DNA from 4 places in the Desulfosporosinus sp. FKA genome. Region 2 is predicted to be linked to each of the others. Evidence: riboswitches for the same ligand, from Rfam matches in the RefSeq annotation. Region 2 holds a riboswitch; each other region holds the start of a gene.
What was found. Region 2 has a riboswitch for cobalamin ahead of cbiE (precorrin-6y C5,15-methyltransferase (decarboxylating) subunit CbiE). Riboswitches for the same ligand answer to the same signal wherever they lie in the genome.
Positions count from the first base shown of each region.

Region 1: another riboswitch for cobalamin. It lies ahead of B5771_RS04515 (energy-coupling factor ABC transporter permease); the one in region 2 lies ahead of cbiE (precorrin-6y C5,15-methyltransferase (decarboxylating) subunit CbiE).
Region 3: another riboswitch for cobalamin. It lies ahead of B5771_RS01085 (HoxN/HupN/NixA family nickel/cobalt transporter); the one in region 2 lies ahead of cbiE (precorrin-6y C5,15-methyltransferase (decarboxylating) subunit CbiE).
Region 4: another riboswitch for cobalamin. It lies ahead of B5771_RS19110 (ABC transporter ATP-binding protein); the one in region 2 lies ahead of cbiE (precorrin-6y C5,15-methyltransferase (decarboxylating) subunit CbiE).

Region 1 covers NZ_NAHZ01000015.1:193,421-201,868, forward strand. The annotation lists gene B5771_RS04505 (hypothetical protein) at 218-1,009, shown strand; gene B5771_RS04510 (undecaprenyl-diphosphate phosphatase) at 1,173-1,994, shown strand; cobalamin riboswitch at 2,317-2,507, shown strand; gene B5771_RS04515 (energy-coupling factor ABC transporter permease) at 2,686-3,438, shown strand; gene B5771_RS04520 (cobalt transport protein CbiN) at 3,438-3,764, shown strand; gene cbiQ (cobalt ECF transporter T component CbiQ) at 3,794-4,558, shown strand; gene B5771_RS04530 (energy-coupling factor ABC transporter ATP-binding protein) at 4,726-5,559, shown strand; gene B5771_RS04535 (sulfatase-like hydrolase/transferase) at 5,711-7,090, opposite strand; gene B5771_RS04540 (methyl-accepting chemotaxis protein) at 7,660-8,448, shown strand, end outside.
Region 2 covers NZ_NAHZ01000022.1:50,859-59,306, reverse strand. The annotation lists gene cobJ (precorrin-3B C(17)-methyltransferase) at 1-615, opposite strand, end outside; gene B5771_RS24715 (cobalamin biosynthesis protein) at 612-2,057, opposite strand; gene cobM (precorrin-4 C(11)-methyltransferase) at 2,054-2,842, opposite strand; gene cobI (precorrin-2 C(20)-methyltransferase) at 2,829-3,560, opposite strand; gene cbiE (precorrin-6y C5,15-methyltransferase (decarboxylating) subunit CbiE) at 3,557-4,798, opposite strand; cobalamin riboswitch at 4,931-5,111, opposite strand; gene B5771_RS06485 (YtxH domain-containing protein) at 5,459-5,887, shown strand; gene cbiD (cobalt-precorrin-5B (C(1))-methyltransferase CbiD) at 6,068-7,192, opposite strand; gene B5771_RS06475 (energy-coupling factor transporter transmembrane component T) at 7,359-8,171, opposite strand; gene B5771_RS06470 (energy-coupling factor transporter ATPase) at 8,165-8,448, opposite strand, start outside.
Region 3 covers NZ_NAHZ01000010.1:139-6,058, reverse strand. The annotation lists gene B5771_RS01105 (gamma-glutamyl-gamma-aminobutyrate hydrolase family protein) at 1-551, shown strand, start outside; gene B5771_RS01100 (SHOCT domain-containing protein) at 1,026-1,250, shown strand; gene B5771_RS01095 (SHOCT domain-containing protein) at 1,323-1,610, shown strand; gene B5771_RS01090 (precorrin-6A/cobalt-precorrin-6A reductase) at 1,740-2,480, opposite strand; gene B5771_RS01085 (HoxN/HupN/NixA family nickel/cobalt transporter) at 2,528-3,550, opposite strand; cobalamin riboswitch at 3,676-3,867, opposite strand; gene B5771_RS01080 (metallophosphoesterase) at 3,967-5,118, shown strand; gene B5771_RS01075 (FadR/GntR family transcriptional regulator) at 5,184-5,870, shown strand.
Region 4 covers NZ_NAHZ01000032.1:469,887-478,334, forward strand. The annotation lists gene B5771_RS19090 (M56 family metallopeptidase) at 1-539, opposite strand, end outside; gene B5771_RS19095 (BlaI/MecI/CopY family transcriptional regulator) at 532-915, opposite strand; gene B5771_RS19100 (hypothetical protein) at 1,447-1,977, opposite strand; gene B5771_RS19105 (energy-coupling factor transporter transmembrane component T) at 2,011-2,754, opposite strand; gene B5771_RS19110 (ABC transporter ATP-binding protein) at 2,729-4,273, opposite strand; cobalamin riboswitch at 4,348-4,524, opposite strand; gene B5771_RS19115 (hypothetical protein) at 5,332-5,526, opposite strand; gene B5771_RS19120 (Uma2 family endonuclease) at 5,532-6,113, opposite strand; gene B5771_RS19125 (DUF4085 family protein) at 6,613-7,476, shown strand; gene B5771_RS19130 (transposase) at 7,519-8,289, opposite strand.

The DNA of each region.
Region 1 (8,448 bases), on a different contig from region 2:
GCAATGAGATTTTCTTTATATTCTAGTTTATTTAAAATTTATTTTTGCTTTACTAAAAGTTTATTTTTTCTTTACTAAAAGTTTATTTTTTCTTAATTCGAAAGTTATCTCTCTTTTGTACAATACAATTAAGCGCTTAAGCAATCATGCTTAAGCATAAAAGGTAAATCCCTACATTGCCAAATAGGATAACTATGTTGAATTGGAGTGAATAAATTTGTTTCTGAATAATTCGTTAGTTGGCTCTAAGGATTTAGGCAGCAAAATACTTACAAAGGTTCCTGAAATCACGGTATTTTTCTGGATAGTCAAAGTGTTGACAACTGGAATGGGTGAGGTGTTCTCTGACTATCTCTTGACTCATATCAATCCTATAATAGGTATTGTCCTTGGGTTAATTGGTCTGATAGCTTCGTTGGTCATGCAGTTTTCTGCCCGTCGTTATTTACCATGGGTCTACTGGTTAACGGTTGTCATGGTAAGTATATTTGGTACCATGTTTGCTGATGTTTTGCACGTTGGTTTTGGGATTCCCTATCAGGTTTCGACTATTTTCTTTTTGGCAGCGATGGCCATCATCTTTGTTGCTTGGTATACAAGTGAAAAGACTCTTGCGATACACAGTATCCACACACGTCGCCGGGAGGCCTTTTATTGGTCAATCGTGCTGGTCACGTTCGCGTTAGGCACTGCAACGGGAGATTTGACGGCGACAACTTTGAATTTAGGCTATTTCACCTCGGGTTTGCTCTTTGCGGCTTTAATTGCGATCCCAGCGTTAGCTTATTGGTTGTTTGGCTTGAATGAAATTTTTGCCTTCTGGTTTGCCTATATAATGACACGACCGTTAGGCGCCTCGATTGCGGATTGGATGGGGATGCAACGCTTTCGCGGCGGCCTTGGGCTTGGTACAGGCCCAGTGAGTTTGGTTTTAACGATTATCATTGTTGCCCTTGTCGGTTACCTGACTGTTAGTCGTAGAGATGTTCAGAATAAACACGCCGTTTAAGGATGTTTTTTGTTATTATGCCTGGCTTGATGTATTGAGGTATTTACCGAATTTTAACACAGATTTAACAGAGTTAGACAAGTATTTCTTCATACGTAATATTATAATTAACAGGAAAAGCTAATGGCCTGAACATTAATAGATAGGGAGGCAAGCTCAAGTAATGACTTTATTACAAACGATTATTATTGCTATTGTCCAAGGTATCACTGAGTTGTTTCCGATTAGTAGTGTGGCTCATAATGTGTTTACCCCTTATGTTTTTCACTGGAATCTTAATCCTGAGTTCTTAAAGATGAATTTTTTACCTTTCGTAGTTATGCTTCATCTTGGAACTGCACTGGCCTTATTGATCTTTTTCTGGGACGACTGGATGAGAATAATCCGCTCAATTATTAATTCCAGCAAAGAGGTTTCTTTACGTTTGCTTTTATTACTTCTGGTTGGGACGATTCCAGCAGCTCTGATCGGGTTTGTTTTCGAAAAACATATTACCAATATGTTCAGCAATGTAACAACGGCCGCCATCTTTCTAATTATTAATGGTCTGTTATTATATTTTGGAGAGAAAATGAAGAAGCGAGGCACGAAAAGCATCAATGACTTATCCTACGGACAGGCGGCAGTCGTCGGCTTATTTCAAGCTTTGGCTTTGGTTCCAGGCTTCTCTCGTTCCGGAGCAAGTATGACAGCGGGATTTTGGATGGGACTTAAACACGAGGAGTCCGCTCGCTTTTCTATGTTGTTAGCCACTCCTATCATTGCTGGAGCCGGCATATTAGAAGTCCCAAAACTGATTAAACACAGTTCCCATGGCTTATTCGTCAATTCCCTTATCGGCGGTCTGTTTGCTGGGTTATTTGCCTACATTGCTGTAACAATTTTAATGCATTGGTTTAAGAGGAAAGAGATTAATGCCATGAAGCCTTTTGCTTATTATTGCTGGATTGTAGGCGCTTTAATTTTGCTATCTCATTTTATTTGAGTGAATTATTTTAAAGATTGCCCAAAACACAAATTTATTTATTGCCATTAGTGAAAATTAATATATAAAGATAAACTAGGCGCTCTAAGATGAGCGCCTAGTTTATCTTTATAACGAAGTCCGTCGTTATCGGTTCATGGAAAAGAGGCAGTATATAGTTTCCATGGTATCTTAACAAAGTTACCAGCGGGAGAACTAAGAAAAAGTGGAATTAACTCAGTAAGTCAGGTACTATATGCCGAGCTAGAGAGTGATGCATACTCTTTATAGAAGTATGGCACGAAACTCTATACAAACTCTTTTCTTCTTGGTATAATGGTTATAGTTAAATATTGGAATAAGTGATTCCTTCCCGAGGGGAAGGAATTGAAAAGGGAAGTCAGTTTAAGCTGACGCGGTGCCCGCCACTGTAAAAGGGAGCCAATTCACAAATGTCACTGGATATCGCTCCGGGAAGACGTGAGTTGACGATGACCTTAAGCCAGGAGACCTGCTTATTCCGCAGTTGAAACTACCTACGGGATGTTAGGGAGGTGTATACCTGTGTTTTTGGTAATTTTACCTGATACCGGTTGAGCTATAAACCCTTCTGTTGGTGAAGGGTTTTTTTATTTGGCAGGGTAATTCAAACAAGCAATAATCTATTAAGAATAAGAAAGAGGTCTATTAAGAGTCAGGGGAGGATACAATTATGAATTTAAGGGAAAAGAAAATAGTTAGCCTATTTGCGGTCTTTGCAGGGTTATTCGGAATAACTCCGACAGCTTATGCAATGCATATTATGGAAGGATACCTTCCGCCCAAATACTGTATCGCGTGGGGAGTAATCTGTCTGCCTTTTCTGGCAGCAGGATATTTTGCCATCAAGAAACAAGCAGCACAGAATCGCAAATCCATGACCCTGCTTGCAATGGCTGGTGCCTTCGTCTTCGTATTATCTTCTTTAAAGATTCCATCGGTTACAGGAAGCTGCTCACATATGACAGGTACCGGACTTGCTGCAATTTTATTTGGACCATTCGCAGTAAGCATTTTAGGTATTATCGTACTTATTTTTCAAGCAACTCTACTGGCGCATGGTGGCCTTACTACGCTGGGAGCAAATACTTTCTCCATGGCCATTGCCGGTCCGATGTTATCCTATGGTATTTATATATTGTGTAAAAAACTAAAAGTCAATCATAATGCTGGGATTTTTCTGGCAGCTTCAATTGGAGACTTATTTACCTATTGTATTACCAGTTTTGAGCTGGCACTTGCCTATCCGTCAGCGAACGGCGGTGTTGTTGCCTCTGCTCTTAAGTTTCTCGGTGTATTTGCACCAACCCAGGTGCCGTTGGCAATTATTGAGGGCATTTTGACGGTTATGATTGTGATTGGTCTTGAGACGTATGCAAAATCAGAATTGATAGGCATCGGATATATGGATGGAGGCGTTAAATAATGTCGAAATCCAAAAAAACAGTTATTATTCTCTCATTGATTGCACTATTAATTGCAGTTCTTCCTCTGTTTATGTTAAAAGGAGCAGAGTTTAGCGGCTCTGATGACGCCGGAAGCAAAGTCGTTGCAGAAATTACGGGAACAGACTATAAGCCGTGGGTTGAACCGGTTATGAATCGATTAATTGGCGGAGAATTACCGGGCGAAGTAGAAAGTCTATTGTTCTGTGTACAGACCGGTATCGGTGTGGGAGTTGTGTTCTTCTACCTCGGTAGATTTGTTGAAAGGAGTAAATGGGAAAAAGAAACAGGGAAAAAGTTAGGTTAGGGGGGGTTTTTCTGAAACACGGGGAAAGGTTGGAAATTGATCTTATATCCTACGCTTCGAAAATCAGAGGATGGAATGCCGCGTTCAAGGTTTCGTTTGCTGTATTATTGATGATTCTGTGCATTGGACTGAATAATCCCTACGTATCTGCTGCAGTTATCATTGGAATGGCCTATTTGATCGTGGTAAAAGGAGGCCTTTCAGTTCGGGAATATCTTTTGGTATTGGCGATTCCGATTTCCTTTATTCTCCTAGCCACTATAACAATTGCCGTTGATTTTGCCTGGGAGCCAATTGGACAATATCATTTACATCTTGGCTTTTTCTATATTTTTACTTCCTTGGAGAAGCTCGAAGAGGCAATTTTTATGATCTTAAAAGTGTTTGCTGCAGTTAGTGCCTTACAGATGATGACATTATCAACACCATCTTCAGAAATCATCTCCGTTATGAGGAAAGCCCATATTCCGAAACTTATAATTGAACTGATGAACATGATTTATCGTTATATTTTTATTATTTTAGGTGTTTACTCCAAAATAAAGAATTCTGCCGACTCACGACAGGGGTTTTGTGATTTCAAGACATCCTTGCATACCTTTGGAGGAATTGCCTGCAATATGCTTGTTATTTCTATGAAAAAGGCGAATGGATATTATGATGCGATGGAAGCTCGATGTTATGATGGTGAAATGATATTTCTGGAGGAAGACCAAAAGATTACCATGATCCAGTTTATATCGGCAGCAATGTTTATCTCTGTTTTGTTTCTGATCTGGGGATTTACGAAATAGATTTCTCGCCGCTAACGAGGCCATCACAGAGTGAACTTGTTCAGCTAATGAATATCGAGGCTTTGTCGGAAGTCTCACGATTCGATGAAAACTGGTGTGCCGTAGATACTTCTTTTTACGGAAGACTTGGAGTTTCTGGATACTATTTAGACATATGAGGAGAGTTTATGAAAGAACCTATTTTGAGCATTCGAGATTTATATTATGTCTACGGAAACGGACAAGCAGCATTAGACGGGGTCAGTATTGATATTAATGAAGGCGAGAAGATTGCAGTTATTGGTTCGAATGGAGCTGGGAAATCTACATTTTTCCTGAATGTTAATGGTGTTCTAACGCCGAAAAATGGAGAAATTCGTTATAGGGGCACTATTATTAATAAAAAGAATCTTAAAGAACTAAGGAAAAATATCGGCATTGTTTTTCAGGATGCAGATAATCAGATTATTGCTTCTACGGTCAGAGCAGAAGTAGGATTCGGACCCATGAATTTAAAACTTCCACAGGAGGAAGTCATAAGAAGGGTCGATGAAGCCCTAGATTATATGAATATTCTGGATTTTAAAGATCGTCCGCCTCACTATTTAAGTGGTGGGGAAAAGAAAAAGGTCACTATTGCTGACATTATTGCCATGAAGTCTGAAATCATTATTTTTGATGAACCAACGGCTGCCTTGGACCCCTTAAATGCGGAGATGTTAGAAAAGATTTTAGCCAAATTGAGTATGGAAGAGAAAACAATTTTGATTTCGACACATGACGTAGATTTTGCTTACCGATGGGCACAAAGAGTTCTTGTTTTTTGTCAGGGAAAGATTATTGCGGATGGAACGCCACTGGAAATATTCCAAGAAGAAGAAGTCCTAAAGAAGGCGAATTTAAAACGGCCAATTCTGTTATCTGTGTACGAAGCGCTGGTGGAGGAGCATCTACTTGCCAATGAGAAAATATATCCCAAAAGTATCCAGGAGTTTCGAGAAATGCTCCCGAAGGTACAATAATTCCTTAGCGCCAGATTTTGGTCTATGAAAAATCACTTCCTAGCATTTTTAACTAGGAAGTGATTTTCCATTAATTTGAAAAGTAGTGTTTTATCCAGTTTTTAAGACCTCAACTTCTATAAGTGGGGGTGGGTCCCTCGTTAACTTCCTCTTAATCCGCCAGATTCAGTAACTTTGGTCCGGCTTGTTGAGACATTTCTAAACGATTGTGTTGATCTTCTAAAGCCTTTTTATCGACTTCTTCAGGATTCAAAATGTTTAATAGTTCAGCATGAAGTTGTTCTACGACTGTTTTATATACCGGATTAGGTGCAAGGTTATTGAGTTCAAGGGGATCATCAATTAAATTAAAGAGTTGGCAGGGAGCGGTTGGATAATAAACATACTTATAATCGCCCTTGCGTATCATGAAGATTCCGTGACTTACGCCATGTCCATGATATTGGCTGAGTACGGTTCTGTTCTTAAGACCGCTGGGATTCTCTCCTCTAACCAGAGGAAGTAAAGAATCACCCTCCCAGGAAGGGTCAGGAGTTACTCCAACAGTTTCGGATACAGTAGACGTCAAATCGATAAGAGAGACAGGTTCATTTGAAACTAATCCTTTTGGCATATTGGGCCCGGAGATGATCAGAGGTATCCCCGCAGATTGTTCATACATGGTATTTTTCCACCATAGCTCATGGTCTCCGAGAGACTCTCCGTGATCGCTTGTATAGATGACTAAAGTATCTTTTGCTAACCCGGTTTTATCTAATACCTCCATGATTTCACCGATTTTTTCATCAACATAGGATACTAATCCATAGTATGCTTTTCGCGTCCGACGCAGAGTATCTTCGTCAATATTTCGCACATTAAAATGGTATCTCAATTCATCAAGGATTGGGTGTTGCTCGGCTGAAGGACAGTCAAAGGGCATATTGATTAATTCATCGGGGTACATATCATAAAAACGTTTTGGAGCTATGAGCGGGAAATGAGGAGCCCAAAAGTTAACATATAGGACCCAAGGTTTATCTGATTTTGGCGCTTCATAACTTAAATAATCGATAGCCGCTTGGGTTACACGTTCGGTATTGGGAATCCAGTGGTCGCCGGAACAAGCTTCTTCGATACGTTGACGACCTTTTTTCCTTTGTTTTACGGGATTTCTGAAAAGTCCTGCTATATCTCGGTTTGACGCCGGTCTATAGCGCTGATCGACAAAACCATTGGTGAAATTTGTATCAAAGTGAAGTTTTCCAATTGTCGAAACGTTAACACCGCTATCTTGTAAATGTTTTCCCCAACTCTCTGGTTGGTCTTGGTAAGGTTTATCATTATCCCAGTATTCAGTATGATGAACATGACGTCCAGTGGCTAAGGAAGCTCTGCTCGGGATACATAAAGGGCTATTACAATAGGAATTGGTGAAACGAATGCCTTTCGCTGCGAGAGCGTCAAGATTCGGAGTTTTAACTACAGGATGTCCATAGCAGCCGATAGCATCTTTTCTGTGTTCATCGCTCATGATAAATAATACGTTCATTTCGATACCTCCAAACATAGTGATAATCCTAGGATTTCCGCTATAAAGCGCTGAGTTATAATTTATGGACAAGAGAAGAACTGGTTAGTACCAGTATAATAATGCTTTAAAGATTATTCAATAGCTGAAACAAATAATTATCATATTATGAAAAGTAAAATAACTCAGCAATAAAGGTAGGGAATAATGGCAAAATATTAATAATTCGTTTGTTTAAAGTTAATCTTGGTATATTTAATTTACAAATATTACTTTGACATAACTATATTTTTAACATTATACTGGTACTAATCAGAAGACAATTTGAATATTTTTCGGTGTTTGGGTTTAATTTCAATATGAAATATTCGAGTATTTTTAATTTTGGTGAATGGGAAGGAGGGTACCTCATCAGAGTTCGTAGTATCCATGGAAGTATATTTCTTGAGATTTATGTTCAAATTTCGACTTAACAAGCGAAATGTGTTTTCTAATAAGGCTCGGTTGTTCAAACTCATTCTATTTAAAAATAATTGAAGGTACATAACAAAACATTGCTCCTAGTAAATAAAGACAAAGGGCGTGAGAGTATGCAGTTTCTATTGCGCAAGAATGATGTTTCTTCCGAAAAGTTTGAAAAATATGAAAGACTTGATAAATATTTGAACAATTGTGATTTCACAAAGGAATTAAGCGTAGATTTTCCTATATCGGACGCCATAAAACGTCTTCTGGAATTGGCTAATCAAGCCATTGGTCAAAATAATCAGATGGACTTGGTGAAAAGTTTCGATATGATTATTCGTCAATTAGTTAGTATGACCTCGGTACGACAGATGTTGCTGCTTATTGATGAACAAACTAATCAGATGAAGGACATTACTGCCCATACTGAAGAACTGAGTTCTACAGCCGATCAAATAGCTATTGCTGCTACAAATTCCGCTGCGTTTGTCAATAATTCAACGGCAACTGCTGACTCTGGAGGGCAAAAGATTCAAGAGGCTATCGCATTTATGAACAATTCCTTGAGCGAATTTATAGCCGTAAGCTCTCAAGTTCAGGAAGTATTCAATTCAATGAAGGAAATTGATCAAGTTGTCACCGCGATCGCAGGAATTGCCGACCAATCTAATCTATTAGCTTTGAATGCAGCTATTGAGGCGGCACGGGCAGGGGAAAACGGACGCGGTTTCGCTGTTGTGGCTGATGAGGTACGCAAGCTGGCGGATCATACAAAAGACTCTGTATTGTATATAAGGAAAAAGATCGATGAACTAGGCAATGATTCCGAGAAAACAGAGAGCAATTTGACAACTTTAACCCAAAATATGCAAAGTGGAATGGGCATCATGGGGGAAGCTGCTGACGCCATCCGG
Region 2 (8,448 bases):
CGTCAGCATATCGATAGGGTGATTTGTAAATTCATTAAGGTTCGTAATCAAAACACTGGATTCGTCACCCCGTAAGGCTTCACGAACAAGGCCGACGGGAGTATCCGGCCGGCGATATTGCAGAAGGATTTCCCGGACTGTTTCAATGTGCTGGGTACGACCTTGACTTTTCGGATTATAAATTGCAAAAATGAAATCCGCTTCAGCGGCTAAACGAACTCGTTTTTCAATGACTTCCCAAGGGGTAAGCAAATCACTCAAACTGATAACAGCAAAATCATGCATTAACGGTGCACCAAGCATGGATGCTGCCGCCGAAGCCGCCGTAACACCCGGGATGATCTCCAGAGGCAGGTCCAAAAGCCCCGCCTGTTCCATACATTCAATAATAATTCCGGCCATCCCGTAGACGCCGGCATCACCGCTGCTTACAACGGCAACGCGATGTCCTTCTCCCGCCAAGCGAATCGCTTCCCGGCAGCGATCAATTTCCTGCCGCATGCCTGTGGCAACGACTTCCTGATGAGTTAAAAAAGGGCGAATTAACTCAATGTAAGTTTTGTAGCCTACAATGTATTCAACCTCGTTTAGTACAGATTGGACCCGTGCTGTCATATGCTCGGGGTCTCCGGGGCCAAGCCCCACGACATAGAGCTTGCTATGCTGATGGCCACCGTGACTCCCTGCCCCTTGGTCTTGGGCAGAATCAGGTGCCCCTTGTGTGCTCCCAGGATACTCGCTGCTTCGCATACTCCGTCCACTCCTATCTTTTCTTTTACAAAGTTTGAGCGCGTTAAATTTTCTTGGCTATTTATTGCTTGAAGTTCATCGGCCGAAAAGGTTTGGAAGGGAACCCCGAGGAATTTAGCCGCTTCCTGCAAACCTGCTTCATCAGCTTTTAAATCGATGCTATAAAGACCGGATATGGCCTTTAATGAGGCCCCAATTTGATCCAGAACTGAGGTGATTGCATCTAAAACCACGTTACTGGAAATTCCCCGGCGACATCCGACCCCCACACTTAAGACCGGAGGGATTAAATAAATACAATCTTTTTTAGTATCGCCACGGGGAAAAGCATCAATAATTACGTTTGGGTTATTTTGAAATTCATGCAGAGCTGTTTCTTGAGATATATTGAAGCTCTCAGCGACCCCAGTAATCTTAGTATCCTTAGTATCCTCAGTATCCTCGGTATCCTCAGTAACCTCAGTATCCCCAGTATCCTCAGTATCCTCAGTATCCTCAGTATCCCCAGTATCCTCAGTATCCTCAGTATCCTCAGTATCCTCAGTATCCCCAGTATCCCCAGTATCCTCAGTATCCTCAGCATCCTCAGCGTTTTTAATATCCTTAATATCCTTAATATCCTTAATGTCCTTAATGTCCTTAACATCCTTGGCATCTATAGGATTATCCGACCCAATCGTAGATTTAGCGAATCTTCTTAGACAATCTCTAAAACAATAGTGAGGATCATCCAACCAACGTTGATCAATCGAAAAATCATTTGGTTTAAGTACATTAAGATAACCTCGCTCCAAAAGCAACCGGTTAACGACGGGCAAATGGTCAATTGGTTCAACCTTCCAGCCAAACCTTCGAGCATATTCATCAGGTGCCGTAATTCCCCGGCCGTCTGTGGCCGTGGTAATAACCGCCTGGGCTTGGAGATGCTGGGCGATGTCTCTCGCCCAGGCGTTCGCTCCCCCTAAATGACCGGAAAGCAAGGGAATCACGAAATTTCCTGCCTCGTCTAAAACCAGTACGGCGGGGTCCCGGTCCTTCCGGTCGATGAGCGGGGCGATCTGCCGAACCACAATGCCCGAGGCCATGATGAAGATAAGTACTGAACAATCCCGCCATAACGTTGGGACGAGTTCGCGTAAATGCTGAAAGGATTGCACTGGGATCATCTCGGGGATTTTTCCTGCGCTGACTGTGAGCGCTTTTTCATGCAGATAAAAGGTCAATAGGGCTGAAGCAGGAAGATTCTCCCCAATGCGCAAGGCCGTTGCCAAGCCTCGATCTGTTAGAGCCAGTAACGCTATTTTCACGTCTCTTTTCCCTGTCTGAATTCATGAGTAAACGTTGGGTCATAAAGCTTGGAACGGGCATATCCTCCTGCCGGATCCAGAAAATCTCCCACAAGAATTTGAGCTTGCTTGCGAATTCCGGCAGCATTTACTTTATCGGCAATCGTTTCCAACGTTCCAACGACTATTTCTTCATCCGGCCAGCTGGCTTTAGCAATCACAGCGATGGGAGTGGAAACGGGGTACCCTCCCTCAAGTAAGGCTTCAACAACAGACCCCATATCTTGTACACTTAGAAAAATCGCCATGCTGGATTGGTGCTGCGCTAAAAGGGTTAAGGCTTCCCGGTCCGGTACGGGAGTCCGTCCGGCCAAACGGGTAAGAATCAAGGTTTGACTGATATCCGGCAGGGTGAACTCCCGTTTGACCGCCGCCGCAGCGGCAAAAACTGAACTGACTCCCGGAACCACAGAATAAGAAATTTCTTCTTGGTCTAAGCGATCGAATTGTTCTTTGATTGCGCCGTACATGCTCGGGTCTCCCGTATGGAGACGTACAATAGTTTCTCCTTTTTTTGTGCCTTCGAGCATTAATGCGGCCACCTCTTCAAGAGTCAAGGAGGCACTGTCGTGGCAAGGCGTTCCCGGCCGGCAGAGCTTAAGCAAATCCGGGTTGACTAAAGAGCCGGCGTAAATGACCCGATCTGCTCTCTCCAAAGCCCGGGACCCTTTGAGGGTGATCAGTTCCGGATCTCCCGGACCCGCACCCACAAAGATAACTTCTCCCTTTGGTTTATTTTCGCTCACCGTTTTCCCTCCCTAATAAATTCTTTTTCACCAGGAGCAGACTAAGGTAATCGATCTTAGTGGATTGGAAATCTTCCGGTTTCGGTTCCCAGCAGATTTGCTCCCCGGACTGACCTAAACGTGTGAGTAAAACAGCTTTTCGATCTCGCTCTTGGAGAAGGTTGAGAATTTCCGGAAGCCTGCGCGAAACTTTCATCAATACCAAATTGGGAAAATCAAGATATTGGCCAACGTCTTCCGTACTCGGCAGGACCACTAAGGGCTCATCTCCCGTAGCAAGCGGCAAATTGATTTTCGCGGCCGCGGCTGCCATGGCTGTAATACCAGGAACAGTCGTAATTAATTCGGACGGTAATTGCTCTTGGAGAAGGTTCAGCAGATAACTGTAAGTACTATATAAGGAGGGATCGCCTAACGTAATAAAGGCGATTGATTTGCCCTGCTTCAGCTCCTGTAAGAGCATTTCTGCTCCGTCCCGCCAGGCCTTGGCTAAAACTTCCTGATCAGCCGTCATGGGCATTTCCAATTCCAGCAAACGAGCATTAGCAGGACAGTGGACTTTAGCAATGTCCCAAGCAACACTTTCTCTCTCCATTTTCGATTTGGGAATAGCCACCAAATCTACTGTTTGCAGGACTTCAACAGCTTGCAGAGTTAAGAGGCGAGGATCACCTGGCCCGACTCCGACTCCATAAAATTTACCCCATGTTGTTGTCATGATCTTACCCCTTTTCGTGCAGATAATATAAAGACAGGATTTAAGGCTTGGGCCATATGCAGATGATGAACAGGCTGCCAGCGGACAGCTTGAAGAGAAACAATATCAATATCCTGATAGTCCAGTTCTGAAAGTAATTTTACTCCCTGAGACATGGTTTCAAGGGTGACGGCTGTAATGACGACCCTTCCCCCTTCAAGGAGCGGAACGTTTAATAAAATATCCTCCAGCCGCCCTTTACTTCCTCCAATGATACAGACATTAACCGGCGGAAGTTCCGGAAAAACATCGGGTGCGCTTCCGGGAATCAAACGAAGATTAGAAACACCAAACTTCTCCTGATTAGCAAGAATCAAGGCTTGAGCTTCGGGATTATGTTCAATAGCATAGACAACTCCCTCCGGAACTAAGCCGGCAGCTTCAATACTAATACTCCCAGTACCCGCCCCAATATCAACAATACTGTCAGATCTGGTAATTTGAGCTTTAGCGAGTACTTGAACTCGAATCTCTGACTTGGTCATAGGAACGTTTCCCCGCAAAAATTCCTGATCCGGTATCCCTATTCGTCCTCCGCGTACGTTATTCGCTGAATTCTTTGCCTGATCGTCGATCAGCGAAGTCAGCTCCGGATGCAAAATAAGAATTGCATTCTTCAAGGGGGCAGCTTCTTGAGCCAAATGATTGGCATCCATAGTTTGCCATAGCTCTTCGGGGTAAGCCAATGCATTCCCTACTGAAATATTTGGATTTTGTCCAAGATCAAGATAAAATTGGGCGACTCTTTGCGGAGTGTTCGACCCTCCGGTTAATACTCCCGTCAGACGCCTTATTTGAGTAGGAAGTACTGATAGATCTCGTCCGTGGACACTTACAAAATCAGCCTCTTGCCAAGGGAGTCCTGCCCGGGCAAAGGCAAATTGAAGAGAACTGATACCGGGGTAAACATCGATTTGCTCCCCGGGAAATTCTTTTTTTAATCTGGGCAAAAGGCTGAAAAAACCTGGATCACCCGAGACAAGAACGCCGATATCTTTCTTAGCCAATAAGGCCGTTCTAATGACCTCAAGGCTGGCCTTAAGGTCTCCTATTAAACAGTGTTGATCACCCAAAAAATCAGGAAAAAGCTTGAGAGCTCTAGATCCTCCAATTAAAACGTCACAGTTCATAGCCAAATCTCTAACGGCCGGCGGCAGCCATTCTGTTCTTCCGGGCCCGATTCCAATTACCTTTAACATTGATTACCCTTCTTCCATGGTTGACTAACGTTTGGCCAAAACCTGCCTTGGAACTTTGGGACAATTAAAAAAGAGCCTGAGCGGCTCGTATGGTTTATCCTTAATAAACACACACATCTCCTATCGCTCGTAGGACCGTGAATTACTTAAGGAAGGTTTTCTGACTTCAAATCATCATCCTCTTCCTTTATTCAAAACGGTTAAAGGAATGGAAGAGAACTCCTTGTTCACAGTGGCGGGACCGCGCCGGATTTTCACCGGCTTCCCCTTTTAAATCCTCGTTGACTGAGGAGCCTTAAGTACTTGTTATAAAATTATAAACCCTAAATGATGTTTCATTAAATAGATGTTTTATTATGTCATGTCATCTGATTATCTGAGTATTCTATAAGTATTAGCAAAATTCCTCTTTTCAAAATAATTTAAACTGATTTTTTCCATTTTCATTGATTAAAATCTATTTTATAGTTTATTTCTTAATTAGGCAATGTTAGCAATTAGTTTTAAGCCAATTTAAGCAGTTAAAAAAAATTCTCTTGTTAAGGGTATACCCTTATTATCCATTTTTGCTGTATTATACCATAATTTATTTAGCACTTCACTGACTCTTAAAGAATAAGATATTTTGCATAACGTGCAAAGAAAGGAGTTTATGATAATATGCCCGAAGGTAAAAAAACTGCGAGTATCGGCTCCGTCGCCATAGCGGCGCTTGTTGGCGGAGTGGCCGGCGCCTTTGTCGGTTTAATGGTCTCACCAAAGAGCGGGGAAGCATTACGTAAGGATATTCAAACAAAAGCAGGAAATCTTGCCGAACAAGTTCAAGACTGCACAGTTCAGCAAACAGAGGCTTTAAAAGAAACAGGCTCTAACCTGCTCGATAAGGGAAAGAAAATTAAAGAAGATCTTCAAGTCCTCTGGCAGGACTTGAAACCCAAAAAATTAAATTCCATTGACATTGCCCGCTCTTCTGCGGTAGATATTCAGGTGGACTCAGAATCCGAATCCGAAGCTGAAGATGTTACGTTCTCTTCTGAGTCGCCAACTGTTGAAACTTCAATTCAAGATGATATTGATACACTGCCCTAATATACACAAATCCTTACGTAGATTCCATAATAATCAAGAAGCCCTAAAATCGAGCACACGATTTTAGGGCTTCTCTTAACAAAGTGAACTCGTTCAGCTCAAACTGAACATCAGGACCAACCCCCACTTACAAGAAGTGGGGGTCTTAAAAACTGGATAAACGTATTTACTCTCAAGCCCTTAAATCTTACCAGCGTTCCAATGCTGTTTTTCAACGATCTCTCGAGCATTCATATCCCAGCCTACGGGCTGACCATTAAGTAAGGTCATGATGGCTCCCACTCGAAGACGGCCAAACGTAAAAGCTTGTGCCCGTTCGCTGGCCAGATGAGCTAAATGATGAAGCAATGCTTGGTGACCAAGGTTTAAGAGTTCTATAGCAGCTCCCTCCGTTGTGGGGAACTCTGCCAATGCTCTTAAGGTTTCGGCCTTAATTCCGGAGAGGGCAGCATGAGCCAGTAAAATTTCCGTCCGCGCATCAGCCACACGATTATGTGTGTGGAAGATACCTCCCGAAACTTTAATCAATTTGCCGATGTGGCCCAATAAAACGACATCTTCAATACCCCGGTAAACAGCTTCTTCCAAAAGGTAACCGACAAAATTGCTCATTTGAATAACGGCTTCTGTGGGAACATCAAAGCCTTCTGTCGCCACACGAAATCCATAATGTCCTGGAGTTAAAACAATTGCTTTATGCCCGTAGGCCACTGCCTGGTCTAACTCCGGTAAAATTGAGGTTTTGAAGGCTTCTTCGGACATGGGACGAACGATTCCACTCGTTCCCAGAATTGAAATCCCGCCCACAATACCCAGACGGGGGTTTAAAGTGCGTTTAGCAGTCTCTTCACCACCCGGAACTTCAATGGTGATTTCAAGTTCTTCCTGAGGAAAAACTTCCCGTACTGCTTCGCGTATCATTCGTCTGGGGACCGAGTTAATAGCCTTTTCACCTGCAGGTTGATCCAAACCTTTTTTAGTAACTGTGCCCACACCTTGTCCACCCCGAATATGAACCTCTCCTTGAGCCGCAAGCATGCGTACGAAGACACGAATCTCTAGGCCGTCCGTTACATCGGCATCATCTCCGGCATCCTTGATAATAGTTGCTGTCGCCTTCGAATCTTCAAGGCTTCCGGAATGGATCGGCATCCCTAAACGTGCTTGATTGGGCAAAGGTATCTCGATTCGTTCCGGCAAACAATCTCCACGCAGGAGAAGACAAGCTGCTTTGGCAGCACCTGCAGCACAGCTGCCTGTTGTATATCCCTCGCGCCAGGTATGTCGATCTTTATTTCGCGCCATAGTTATCTCCTATTATAAATTATTAAAATTTCAGAAACTTATTATCCCACTGCGCTTATTTTACCACAACAAGTACCTATTTAGAACTAGTGTTCGGCAATGATTTGACGGGCGGCATTCATCTCACCGCCTATAGAGACCATCAGTCAATCAAATCTTAAATTTATTATAAGAGTCCGAAGCGTAATTTAAAGCGTACAAATAAAGCTAAAAAAGACAAGAGAATAATAACCGTAACTGCCCATAAGTCTCTAGCTGCAATGGCTTTTTTAGGCTGAACCGGCCAGGCCTGAGATAAACCGTACCCTCTATTCAGCATAGCCATTGATAAGGAATTAGCCATTATTATGGAGTTAATAAACAAGGGGATCATAATCGGAACATAGGAACGAATTGAACCTCTAATTCCTTTCCCATGCAGATTCATTCCCCTTGCCATTTGAGCTTCCAGAATAAGGGACCTTTTTTTGTCTAAGGTCGGAATAAAACGCAGCGCTGTCGTCAATATCATGGATACTTCAGCAGGAACCTTCAACCATTGAAAAAATTGAGTAAAATCCTCGAGGGACGTTGTGAAGGTTAAGATTGAAGAAGCAATCAATAAACTCCATATCCGAAGCAGAAAGGTTGTCCCCATTAAAAATCCCCCGACAGTAGCCCCTATATGTTTCCCGGGGAAAAGATAAAAGAGAATTTTCCGGTTGGAAAGATGGACAAAGTGCTGAGGCGAGTAGGAAAAGCCTGTAAGCAGAATGATGGAAATAACAATTGGCAGCAGAGGGATGATAAGGCCGGTTATCTTTCGCAGCGGGATATTTATCGCCAAGGCTAAAAAAACTGTACCTGAGATAATTGCCAGCTGATAAAGTGGATTTTGGAAAAGGAAAGTAAGTATGATAATCACTAAAAAACCCAGCATCTTGCTGCGAACATCTAAACGATGCATTAAGCTATTTTCCGCTGAAGAGGCTGCTAACATTTTGTCATTTCCCCTCTTTCGAACAGTGCCGTAAATTCTTCGGGATAGAGTAATGTCTCTGAGAAGCCGACGTCACTCAAGCAGGCGGAAAGGCGGCAGAGCTGCGGAGGAATAATGGCGGCATCCGCTAATAACTTTTCTTGAGCAAAGACTGCGCGAGGATGTCCATCAAGGAGAACACTTCCTTCTTTCAGGACGATAACTCGTTGAGCATACTGAGCTACAAGATCCATATCATGACTTACCATAATTATCGTCGTACCCCCTTGATGAAGTT
Region 3 (5,920 bases), on a different contig from region 2:
TTATAGATGGTTTATTATTAACTGGTGGAGGAGACATTTCTCCTACCTATTTAAAAGAAGATCCTCAGCGCGGAGTTGAAGCTTGCTTTCCTGAAAGGGATTTTAGCGAGCTGTTGTTGGCGAAGGGGGCTATGCAGCTGGATTTACCTCTTTTAGGAATTTGTCGAGGAATTCAGGTATTAGCAGTTGCAGCCGGCGGGAAAATCTACCAAGATATTCCAACCCAGTATCCTGAAGCGATCGAACATAAACAAACTGCGCCCCGTCAATACACATGGCATAGTATTGAAGTAAAGCAAACGTCTTTGCTTTTTACGCTGTTGAAGAAGACGGGCATTGATGTCAATAGTCTCCATCACCAAGCTGTCCGTGAGATCCCCTCAGGCTTTCAGATAAATGCCCAGGCAGTAGATGGTATCATTGAGGGAATTGAAAAAACGGCCGCCAAGTTTTGCTTGGGAGTTCAGTGGCATCCTGAAAGCTTGCTCGAAACTGAGAAACATAGTCGTGCTCTATTCAGTGGATTTATTGAAGCATGTATTGACAAATAGACATTTGTAGATAGAGATAAGGTTATGCGGTATTTTTCAAAAATGAGAGAGGGAAGCAATGCTTCCCTCTCTCATTTTTGAAAAATACCTGGCAAACAAGCTATTGGCTTGCCGTCCATAGCAGGTATTTTTCCCATTTTCGGATGCGTTTTAAAACGCAAACTCAATGTCAGCTCTTGCATAGTTTAAAGCAGATTAGTTATATTGTCAAATTAATTATTATTCATAAGAAATTCACAAGTTTTTCACGAGAATGTCGCATTAAACGCTTAAACTTAAGTCATAGAAACCGCTGAATATCCCTAAGTCTTAAAAGGAAAAAGTCTACGAATTTGAGGAGGGCTGAAAATAAGTTAAAACAAAGTAAGGCTTAGTTGTTAAAGAAGGAAAATTGGGCAAGATAAAATCGAGACTAAAAATGCATAGGTTTCAGTTTAAGCATGGCTAGGGCTAGAAGATAAAGGGGGAATTATGATGTTTGGCTTAATAATTTTATTGATTATTGCTTATTTTATCTATAAAGAATCACATTCCGGAGAGTTGTTTGGGGGGCATCCTGCTCATACCTGTAATCCTCTGGATATCCTAGATGAACGCTACGCACGTGGTGAGATTAGTCGAGAGGAGTATTTTGAACGTAAAGCGGGGCTGAGCGGGCGCAAACATACTGTTTCTCTTGAAAAGACCAATCAGGAGTAAGATGGATTTCGAAGTTCGTATTAGTAAAATAGTCATATTCTTGGTGTATTCAAATTTAAAGGAGGAATTTATATGATGAGTGGTTGGGGACACATGATGGGCGGCTGGGGTAATGGCTATGGTTACGGAGGTTACAGCGGCTACGGAATGGGGATGATGGGCTTTTTTATGCCTTTGATATTTGGAATCGCCATTATTTTACTCGCTGTCTATTTCTTCCGCCGCAGTAAGTCAAGAGTTCAGTCTCAGGGATTTAGCACCCATAATAGCGCCCTGGATATACTGCGTGAACGTTATGCACGAGGAGAGATTGATTCCGCTGAATTCCAAAGCAAAAAACAAGATTTGGAAAGCCGCTAGTATTTGGTTTGTCAAAAAAGAAGCATCACATTACAAATCGGCCTGCTGATGGATAATCATTGGCAGACCGATTTTGTTATTCTGTCAAGCAACGGTTCGCTTTCGCTAAGGCTCAGAGAAGCAGGGCTTTCAAGTGAGTGCGTGATTGGAAAATTTTTGATCCAGCCAATTAAGTAATTCTTGAGGGCTGTTTACGGTTAAACCATTATTGGTTTTTGCTTTTCTGACCAGAACTATATCCAAACCAAGCTCTAAAGCTGCCGAAATCTTTGTGTCTGTCCCTCCGGCGAGACCACTGTCGCGTGTTAGAACAATATCTGCGCCATAAAACTTAAAAAGGGCTTTATTAATTTCTTTGGAAAATGGGCCTTGCATTGCCACAATATCCCGGGGATGTAAACCGGCTTCCCGACATTTTTGCACTAAATGCCCTTCGGGTAAAATTCTTGCCACGAGACGCACTGATTGGGCAAAAGAACTACTGGTAATTGATTGAAGCTGATGGCTTCCTGTTGTAATAAAGACGGTAATTGTCCGGTCTTTTAGCTTGCGCAAGGTGTTAATACGTTGCTCAAGCAGGACTAGAGCTTCTTCCCAATGGTAGACAGGGAAAATTAAAGGGCTGGAGGGAACTTTAGTTTCCGGCCGCTCTAAGCGGATAAAAGGAATGTTCAGTTCCTCGCACCGACGTCGTAAAGCAGTAAATTTACTGCTCACAGAAGGGTGACTTGCATCAATAACTAATGCTGGATGAGATGGCAGGGGAGTTTCTTCAGACCAGTATTGTCTCTGAATAACATCAATTTTTCTAGCGGTTAGCTGTGTATTTAATTCACGTGCTGCTGCAGATTCCCCCAAAAGAATGATCATGTTTGTTAACCTCCGTTAGTGATCAATAGCAATAGCGCGAAGGGGAATTAATTCAGGCAATTTTCTAAATCCATAACTTTCCATATGATATAGGAAACTGCCCAAGTAATAACAAAAAGACCGACAAGTATGTAACCGATAGAACCAAAGTTGAGACTTTGGATCCAGACCCAAAAACTGCTATGATAACCCAGCTTGGTTGAGAGTATCTGAGCAAGTTCAATAATACCAATGACGAGGGCGGCAATAACCGATAAACCTGTAACCGAAAGATTATAATAAATTTTGCGCAGAGGGGTAGAAAAAGCCCAATGATATGCTGTCGTCATAAAAACCCCGTCTGCTGTATCCATCAAACTCATGCCTGCAGCAAATATAACAGGCAGAGAAAGAATTGCTGTCATGGGCATGCCTTTAGTACCGAGTGTAGCAGAAATGGCCAGTAAAGCAACTTCCGAAGCTGTATCAAAACTAAGCCCGAAGAGAAAGCCTAAAGGATAAACATGCCAGCTTTTATTTATAAATCGATAGAGGGGTTTAAAAAAACGGCTTACGAATCCTCGATTCAATAAAAGTTCGTCAAGGTTTTCTTCGTCAAATTCACCTTGACGCATTCTCTTGAAAAAGCCAAAGATATCAAACCAAATGTAAAGATTAAACAGTCCTATAAGCAAAAGAAATCCTCCGGCAACTGCGGTTCCTATTATACTGGCGAAATTTTGTATTTGGGGGATGTTTTGTTGTGCCCAATGCATAGAAACAGCAGTAATGATGGACATGATACAGACAACGGTTGAATGACCAATCGAGAAGAAAAAGCCGACCCCCATAGGGTCTTGTTCTTGTTGAATCATTTTGCGAACTGTATTGTCTATGGCCGCAATATGGTCCGCATCAAAGGCATGACGCAGGCCTAAGGTATAGGCGAGAAAAGCAAATCCCAGTAACTGAGGAAATTGTTTTAAATTTAATAGCAGCATGATTATACCTAGCAAGTGTATACCAGTCACAGAAACTCCATAAGGAAGCCAGCGGTGACGATCCCAAATATCTTTGGCGGCGTTATTCATAGTCTCTCTCTCCTAATAAGTAATTCATTGCATTGTTCAACCGCGTCAGACAAAACGAAAAGCCCGTCTCCTAAGAGAAGGGCTTAAAGATAATACAAATATATACCCCCTAACATTCCCGTAGGTAGTTTGGCTTAAGAATAAGCAGGTCTCCTGGCTCAAGATCATTATCAACTCACGTCTTCCCAGGTTTGTCCCAGTGACATTGTGTGAATTGATTCCCTTTTACAGTGGCGGGCACCGCGTCAGCCTTTAACTGACTTTCCTTTTCAATCCTTTTCCCTCAGGAAGGGATCACTTATTCCTAACTATTTAGTTAATTCTAATAATAACATGAATGAAGTGATTTTGTACAGCAAGTTCATTAAATGTAAACCTTGTGTTATAGTTATAAAATCGGGGGTGAAAGTGTTTAAATGATTAATCCGTTTTTCATTCTAATAGGAGTTGTTTTCTTTCTTGTCTATGGAGGAATTAATTATTATATCGGCCTGCGTGGCTGGCAAGCTTTATTTAGCTATGTCCCCTTTATTCCTCTAAAAGTTTATTGGCTTGTTTTTGGGCTGATTTCATTGTCCTATTTAATTGCCCGCTTTTTGCAAAAATATCTGCCGCAGGGGCTTTACGAAGGGTTAAATCTCATTGGGGCCTATTGGATGGCCTTTATGTTTTACTTTTTATTAATCATTGCTGCCATCGATCTCATGCGTTTAGTAAACTATAGTTTTCATCTTATTCCTCTGAAGGAGGGTCTAAATCCGGCTTTCGGATTGGCGATCTTCGTTCTTGTGCTGGGAATTGTAGGCTACGGGGCCTGGAATGCGCGAAACCCGCGCATAAATCATTATGATATTACAATAGCCAAACAGGCGGGCTCGCTGAAACAATTGCATGTTGTGATGGTATCGGATATCCATCTCGGTACGATCATTCATAATAGTTATCTTACTAAGATGGTTGGGATGATCAATCAATTGCAGCCTGACCTTGTACTGTTTGCGGGCGACGTATTTGACGAGAATGTTGAAGCGGTTAATAAGCAGGAAATGACGGAAGCCTTTGAAAAATTGAAAGCTCAGTACGGGGCCTTTGCCGTGTTGGGCAATCATGAGTATATTGGAGGAAATGCTGAAGAAGCCGTCAAATATTTGGAGGCAGCAGGTGTAAGAGTTTTGAAGGACAGCAGTCAGGAAATCGATGGAAGTTTCTATTTAGTTGGCAGAGATGATCGATCCGGAGCTCGTTATAATGGGGTTCAGAGAAAATCTCTACAGACCTTGCTTCAGGGAGTTAATCACTCTCTGCCTATTATCGTTATGGATCATCAACCATTACAATTGGAGGAACCTGTTCAGCAAGGGGTTGACCTACAGCTATCAGGGCATACTCATGCAGGACAGTTGTTTCCGATTCGCTTAATTACTCGCCGAATCTTTGAAGACGATTGGGGCTACCTTAAAAAAGGAAACTTTCAACTCATCGTTTCCTCAGGATATGGAACGTGGGGCCCGCCAATTAGGTTGGGAAATACACCTGAAATTGTAGATATCACTATTAAGTTTAAGTAGTCCAGTTGTTAACTGAATGAAGTTTCTTGGCAGATGACCGGATTTTTCTGAAAAGGAGGCAGATGATGGCTAGGGAAGGCAGAAGCTTAGTGGAGGATGTCGCGGAAGACATCCTGGCAATGATTACTATCGACAAAAAATTTTCAGCAGGTGATAAGCTTCCCAATGAGAATGAGCTTGCAGGAAAATTACAAGTGAGTCGTACGACACTGCGAGAAGCTATTCGCATCTTAATTGCTCATAATGTTTTGGAAATCCAGCGTGGTAAAGGAACTTATGTCAAAGACAACCTGGATTTGAACAAGGCATATGGCTTAAAAGAGCTTTCTGCATTTAAACCAGATATCCAAGATCTCTACGAAATGCGGCTCATTTTTGAACCGCAATCGGCTTATTATGCCGCAAAACGTGCAACTGATAAAGAACTTGAGCGAATTTTGTATTATGGCAAGTTAGAAGAAGAACTGATCATTAAAAAAGAAGATCGAACTGAAGTAGAACAGGCCTTTCATCAAGCCATTGCTAAAGCGACCCATAATGAGTTTATGAATCAACTGATGCCTGTTCTTTATCAAGCTATCAACAAAGGAGTTCCTTTGTCAGATACCAATGAAGAAATGGTTCGCAATACGCTAAATGATCATCGCATGATTATGGAATTTTTGGCAGCTCGAGATGCTGAGGGAGCTAAAACTGCTATGAAGCTGCATATTATTCATGCTATGAGAGGTTTTGGATTTGTGGAAGATTAAACATAGTTTCGAACTTTTTTTCTGAGATTTATCCAATCGTAAGACTCCCA
Region 4 (8,448 bases), on a different contig from region 2:
CGAACAAGCTTGACCTTGAGTCGTCCATTCAGCAGTGTGTTCAATTGTTCCTTTTGCTCGTCGCTTGCCGGCGTATTACTCTTTCTTAGATAGTTTAAAAAGCGAGCATAGCCGATTGAATTTGCAGCAATCACAATGAGTACGCCGAGCAGCCAGAGGTCTAAGGAATATTGATTCAATAAGTCCTTTAAATATCTGTTGTGATCAGTGTCATTATCATAGACACCCTCGGCCACATTTTTTTCAACCTTGGTCGGTATCGCAGAACTGGCGTTGTTGCCGCTTACGCCCGAAACTGGTTTCACAGCATTTTGAGAGCTGATCGTCACAGGTACTGTCTGACTATTAAACACATAATTCATAAGGCTCCCTTCAAAGGAAAAAGGAAATAAAAGCCTTACCAGTACTACGAGCCAAACATAATATTGGATTGACTTTGACAGCCTGTTCTTAATGAATGGCTTTGCTGCGAATAGTAATACTGCCAGAATACTGCCTGATAAGGAAAGTGAGAGTATCAGCTTGATTGTATCATTCATCGTTGTCACCTACCTTGAAGAGACCGCGCAGTTCTTCTATGTCTGAATCATTAAACTTCTTACTTCCTAATAGTGATGCTACCAGTTTTTTGGCGCTGCCGGAGTACAAGCGGTCAATTAGGTTTTGCGTACTATATTCGTTGTATTCTGATTCGCTGACGACAGGCCTGTAATAATAGACTTCCTTTTTAACTGCCAGCACGACTCCTTTGTCGCATAAGCGGCGAAGAAGTGTCTTTATGGTGGAGGTCTCCCACTTACTTGTCTTCTCAAGCGTTTTTCTGATATCCGCCAGAGGAAGCTCTTCACCCGCTCCCCATAAAACACGCATAACTTCAACTTCCGACTCAGATATCTTTGAAGCCAATGATTTCATTACTGCACTCTCCTCGGGTTACAAATGTGACCTATAATTTATAGTCTACACATGTAACCTTGATCTGTCAATATATAGTTTTTTATCCAATCGTAAACTCCCACTTCAAGTGAGAGCAGTTCCTATATCTTGCTTCGGTTAGGTAGAGTCCCCCCACAAAAGCCTCGATGTTCAGCTTTAGCTCAACGAGTTCAGTAACAAATAGCAGCAACCAAAGAGGTCTGGTTATCTCAACCAGACCTCTCTCTATCTTCGAAATTGTAATTTGTTAATGCTTTCCAGATAGAAGCATTATTTATCAGGTGAGTGTAACCCCGAGAGCCCATAGGCCCTGTCCAGTGACCATGGATGGTTTTATAGGTCAATCTGGCTCGGAGGTTATAATTCTATTTTCCACATTGATCATACTTCTTTGCGCTAATCGTATTTGCGAAGACTATAAGTAATGAGTAAAGTTATATTAGTTTATGCTAGTCCTTTATCCATCTAATCACAGTAAGTCTCTTTGAAGGTGAACTTTTGCTTAGTTTTTTAGAGTAATGCTGATTTTTGTAAAGAACGATAAACGCTCTTCGTAAGGATTCCTGCTACGATGGTTCCGACTAAGGTAGTTAGCGCAGAAGACAAAATGGCAATTTTCCAATCAAGATGAAAGACATTTATCAAGCCTATCGCAACACAAAAGTTACCAATAACAGTACAACCTAACATAGCTATCAAATGATGACTTAGTTTTTTCATGGACAACTGAGAGGCAATTAATGAATACGCAATAGAACCTAGGGTATTTGCAAATAAGAAGAAAAATGCCAGGGGGGAATAAGCAGTTGCCATAGCTACAAAAGCTTCCACCAATCCGGCGATAATACCTGCCGGTTGTTTGTACATCAAAACTATTAAGCCCGTAAAAAATGCCCAGCTGGTTCCGTTAAGCAGCAAAAGGGTCGGATCTAAGATACCGTCGATTCGCCCTGTTACCTGGTCCATAATCAGAAATACAATACCGATAATAACAGCTCCCACAAGTGCTTTGGTGTCAGTCCTCAACAATTTTTCTTTCACTTTATTCTCCTCCTTAAATCATTAATTATGGTCTTAGATTAATGGCAACAGCCTTGTAATAATGCTGAGGCTTATTACCAAAAACATCGAGGCAATTAAGACAACATCGTAATACTTCAGGACAATTTCCGATGAAAACGTTCGGTTTTTACTCCGTCCGTAACCTCTTAACTCCATAGCTAAGGCTATTTCCGTTGAGCGACGAACAGCGCGATACAAAAAGGGCAGGAATGTTGGAATAATTGCTTTCAGATCATCCCAAACGCTATCCATTTTAAGGCCCCTGGTTCGCTGGCTGTCGATAATCGACTGGTATTCTTCTTTCATAAGGGGCAAAAAACGAACACCTAATCCCACCAGCATGGCAAAACGATAAGGAATTCTAAATTTTATGAGCATCAGGGTAAAGTCTTGAGCTGAAGCAGAGGTAAAGAACTGTAGACTGGCATAGAAAATAAGTGTCGCTTTCAGTATGCCGGTAATCGCCAGCGGCAGAGCATCACTGTAGATTTTAAAGATACCCCATTGATAGACCAAAGTACCTTCCCGGCAAAACAGCAACTGAATAATCAAGATCTGAAGTCCCAAAAGCAAAAGAATGATGACCATAGCCTTAGAGTGTTTAAATGAACCACTTAGAATTAACGAGGAAATAATACATCCCAGTAAAGTGATTCCTAATTGAGCAGCAGTTTGACTTAACAATGAAAAGTAAATCATCAAACTATACCAAACAAGCTTAGTACGGGGATCAAACTTCGGAAGTGCCAGTGTCATCATAAACCTCCTTGAAAGTAACAGTGTTTGGGAAATTCAGGCCAATAGCTTTCAGTTCCTCACAATGTCGCTGTATGTCTTTTGTCTCAATATCCAGCCTGATGCGATGCTTATATAAGGCAACTAAGCGGTTTGAATAGTCTTTTGCCATGGCCAGATCATGGGTAATCAACAGAATGGTTTTGCCGTTATTCGCTAAGTCATAGAGTTTCTCCATGATCATGTAACCTTGGTTCTCATCCAGGCCAGATGTAGGCTCATCAGTAATAATGAACTCCGGATCACCGGCAAGTATCGAGGCTAATGCCAGAAGTTGACGCTGACCACGGCTTAGACGCTGGGGATGCATTTCCTTGTAATCCGCCAGTCCTACGAATTGCAAACATTCATCAACTTTCTGATTTAGATTATCATTTCGTTCACCCCTTAGCTTTAAGGAAAAGCCCACCTCTTCCTCCACTGTGCTGGCAAAGATCTGATGGTCTGGGTTTTGAAATAAAAATCCGACACGTGCCAAAATCTTGCTCAAGTTTCTTTTAGCAATTATCTGATCAAACAAGCGAATTTCACCCATAGCAGGCTTTAGCAAACCGATAAGCAATTTCGCCAACGTCGATTTGCCTGAACCATTTAAACCGACGACTGATAAAAAATCGCCCCTATAAACTTCTAAATTAATTTCTTCACAACCAGGCAATTGATTATTGTACAGAAAAGAAACATTACTGATTTTAGCTATGCTCTCCCTGGGTTTATTACTGTCAAGAGTATAATGCCTGCTATCTCTGAGCAGTTCTTTCCGGTACTTGATTTGGGCCCAGTAATATTCCCTGGGTGAGTAAGCTTTACTAATTTCACCGTCTTTAAGCATTAAAACTCTGTTAGCATAATTAAGCACTTCTTCAATCCGGTCCATAACCAAAACTATCGTGAGATTCTGAGTTTCATTTAACTCCCCCAGCCTCTTATATATCTCCTGGCGGCCTTGTGGGTCCAGTTCGGCAGTCGGTTGATCAAGAATTAGAATCGGAACTTTGAGGGCTAATACTCCCGCTAAAACAACGCGCTGGGCCTGCCCGCCTGAAAGAGACGAAGTTTGTCTTTCTTCGTAACCACGCAAGCCCACAAACTCCAGCGCATTTTTTACAACCTGCTCAATTTGTGCAGAAGGAAGTTCTTGATTTTCGAGTCCGAAGGCAACGTTCTCGTAGACATCTAAACTAATGATTTGATTATCGGGCTCCTGCATCATGTATCCCATATAGTCCGACATTCTATTGAGAGGCATTTCTTTAATATCTTGCCCCATAATTGTTACGGTTCCTGTTAATTCTGCGTTATGGTAATGAGGAATCGCACCTGTTATGACGTGTAATAATGCTGATTTTCCCGAGGCCACCCCCCCGGTAATGACGATGAAATCTCCTTGCTTAATTTCTAAATTAATGTTTTTAAGTACCGGCTTCTCATTATTCGGAAACTTGAGTTTCTCAATTCTAATTTTGGCAATTACTTCCATAGCAATCTCCCCGTAATTTTGACTAAGAACAAAAAAGTTCTAGCTTAAAAAAAGCTAGAACTTTACCTTTGTCCTCTTTGCATTATTTTATAGGCAGGTCTCCTGACTTATAGACTCAAATGTACGCCTTCCCAGTTACCCAGTGGCATATGTACATTTTCAACGTCTAACTACAGTGGTGGGTCCGTCCAGGATTTTTACCTGGTTCCCTATTATCCTCGATTTGAGGCACCTATAAAAAATTTTTTATTTAATTGTGTTAACTATAAGAATAATAAAATAGTTTGTTTAGTTTGTCAAATGAATTTATTGACTTCTAGAAGCCTCAATTAGGCAATTCACTTCGCAAAAGAGACACAGGGGGACGGTTCCTCTGTGTCAACATCTAAGCCTTTCGGACAATGTGGAAAGAAAGCCATAGCTGAAGCCTATATTTAATCTAAACTCGCTCTCCTCGCTTACGCTTCTCTGTCGAATCACTTGTATCTCCCCTCGTTTCACCTTCTAAAAGTAAGCAGTGATAGCGGTTATGATGCCTCTGCTGGCTCCGAACAGTGGCGTGACCGTCCACTCTCAATTAGGTTTCTGTGCAAAATCAATATTTAGCTTTCAGTTCCATTTGCCTGTATTTTTGACACTCCCACGGCTAAAGCCGATGGGATTCTTGGGTGATTAAACCGAAGTACATTTCTGCTATCGGAGTATGACCCCAAGTTCAGGGCTATGCCATTAGCCCGTCCTAGAGCAGTACACAATGGTACTCTAGGCTGATAGCCTGTTACCAGCTACCACAGTTTCTTTGAAAACGATCGTTTTAACGTCTTTTTTCTTGACGACACATAGAGTTTTACCTGATAGACGCATTAGCTATCAGAACCTCTTACTCTATCCAGTTTTCAAAGATCAAACTAATACTAGTTTATCATAGTGCTAAGACATTTACATTTACATGAAATTACGAAGCCGCCTTCATCCCACGATTAAAACCGTGGGCTTTTGGCTACGTTTCTGTAATTTACGCCCCCTTAATTCCGAGAGACTGTAGTATACAACACATTTTAATGGGTTAAACGGATAAATTTAGATAATCTGATCGAGCTCAGCTTTGCCTCGCATCGCATCGGGAACGGAGCCTCATCGAATTCTACATAATCATTTAAGCCGACGATAGCGATTAGCTTTTCGAATTTAACATAATTAACCACACCCACGTCATCCAGATCAATCTCAATCCTCATTAATTTTCTTTCCACGTTATTTACTTCTCAAACATCATCAACAAATCCACTTCCAACCCCTCCAAAACCTCTATCCGCACGCTACCCGTCTTATCGTAAATCTTAGCTCGCTCATAGTTTCCATAAGTATTTAATCGATAAGCCATCATAACTTGATCTATCGGCTGAACAATCCAATACTCTTTAACTCCAAACTTCTCATAGAGTTCTAATTTGCGTATGTAATCCATTGAAGCTGTTGAAGGGGAGACCACTTCAACAATAAGGTCCGGACTTCCGTTACATCCCCTGTCATCCAACTTCGAAGGATCACAAACGATGACTAAATCCGGTTGAACAACGGTAGTTATTTCTTCATCCTTGTTTTCATCTTTTTCCTTTAAGCGAACATCAAAGGGTGCAATATAAACATCACAATTCTTATCTTGCAAATAACCTTTAATTTGAAAAAACAAATTTCCTAATACTTTTTGATGAAGTCGAGAAGGTGCCGGAGTCATTGCATAAATTTGCCCTTCAATTAACTCAATTCGATCATCAGACCAATTTAAATAATCTTTATAGTTGTAAATTTTATTTTGCTGATTCGCTATATTCACCACAATAGCAATCCTCCTTAAATCACACTGACAAAATCCAACTGACCTAATCCAAACAAATTATTTTTACCTGCTCCAACCCATCTTCCGAACTCCAGAAGTAGAGACTATCGTAACGCCCAGTACCCTAAACATTAATTCACTCTCCAACTTTTACCACCAACCCATATCTTCTCCAATTTTCTTTAATTTCCTTCTATGTTGCTTTTATTTCACACTCAACTCCAGCTTAGGATCAGTACCCATAGTATTAGATTCCAATTCATCCCATAAAAAACCAATATTCTGAAAGATAATCAAAAATATGAAGCATTTGTATAGCAGTAAAATTTATATCTACTTTCATGACAGGTAATTCCTCTGGCAGCACTTTTTTCTCTAATCGCTATGAATACTCCCAGGAGGATATTTATGGAACACCATCGAATTTAAAATAATACAGATTTTATCAAAGTAATTGACAGCTAGACTGTCGTACACATATTTGATGGGAGGAGTTCGCATGAAGTATCTTACAAAGGAATGGTACAAGTTGTGCCAGCGTACAGGGCTGCATTTTGGCATGAATGTGCACGACGGTGCAGCTGTTTATGACGAAGCACTCCATTTGCAGCTCTATCAAAGAAAAGAGAAAGAATTCATCAAAAGTCAGCGCGAGGTTTATGATGTTGACCCACGTTTTATGTTGCAACAAGACGGGTGTACCCTCATGCCAGCTGCTAAATTTATGAACGGAGAATCGATTAAAGAAGAAGATAAAATCGTTTACGTTATGCCGCCCGAAGAAAAAGAGCGCATCCAACAGCTGATAGCGGATTATGATGCCCGCCCGCCCTTCGACATGCGTCAATGCCAGGAGGAGTTCCCTATTTTTCAGGAGACGTTCCAAAAAGAAACCTCCGACCGACTTCCCCGTGAACTTTTGGAGCAAATAGCAGATATACGTGTCTTCTCCCTAGGTTATTGCACCAAAGACATTCTGCAGCAATTAATAAGCCTGAGTGAAGAAAACAGCAAGACTGTACAGCGGGTATTAAACGAGTATTCCAAAGCCCAGCAGACGGAGGACATCCCTCAAGCCATCCGGGAAAGATTCACTTTTCACGATTGCCTGGTAACAGCGTTTAATGTTGGTCAAGATGTTGTCATGTATCTCGACACTCGGGGCGGATTCACGAATTATAACAGGATTACCTTTACCGCCGCTGAAATGATCAGGCGGGAAGAGCCTATTATCGGGAGCACTTGGCTTTATCAGGAACTGTATCGCACGGAAAAGGGTTATGAAGCTCATATTCTTTTGGGCAGGAAAAGAATGCTTGAGCTGATTATCCGCTGTCAGGATATCATTGTCGAGGAAGTATGAAGAACAACAGGACACAAGGGGACGGTTCCTCTGTGTCAACATCTAAGCCTTTCGGACAATGTGGAATGGAAAGCCAGTAATCCTACATATTTGCCGCAGGCTTAATCCCTCATTTTTTAAACGCCTCAATATTTTGTTTTGTACATCCTGATCCATCTTCTGTAACACCGTTATTGGTTTACCTTTCATTATTTTCTTAGTGATTTCATAGGCTTCGCTTTCGCTGATTCGTTTAGTCTTATCGCAATCCAAGCAGTGGTCTTCGTCACCCTCTTCTGTGAATTTCTTTAGTCCTTCTATTGCTTTTTCCTTTTCATTATGTATTATGCTTAAGATTAGACTGGTATCAGGAAATATGGCAGTATTTCGATCCGCTTGATAATAAGCAATGCAACTGCTCCATTTATAATCCTCTGGTTTGCTGATGATGAATGCTTTGACGGGGTTTTTGTGGATGTAGCGTATGACTGTCAGTAGATATGCGTCAATCTCCACGCATTCACTCTTAAATCGATCTTGAAAAACGTGTCCAATTCTTTCGTATTTCCAGTTGAACCAGTAAGCGTAACTTATACCCAAGCGTTTCATAAACACTGACACATCGCCATAGTCTTCTCTTAGCAATAAATGAACGTGATTGCTCATCAAGCAATACCCCAGTACGCTTATACCGCTTTCTAGCGATACCTTTTTTGTTGTATCCAGGTATCTCTGAAAATCGTCTTCTTCATGAAAAATATCCTGCTGGCCGATTCCCCTTACGATAACATGGTAGATTCCGGTTTCACTCTTCTTTCTTGGCTTCCTAGGCATTCCTTCACGGCCTTTCTTCCCTTTTCACAGATTATACCAAGCGTTCTAACTTGACACAAAAGAACCGTCCCCCCGTGCCCCAAAAGAACCGTCCCCCCGTGCCCCCTGTGTTGTTTATACGACTGTGCCCCAGCCATTCTGCTATTAAAGGAAGCGGAA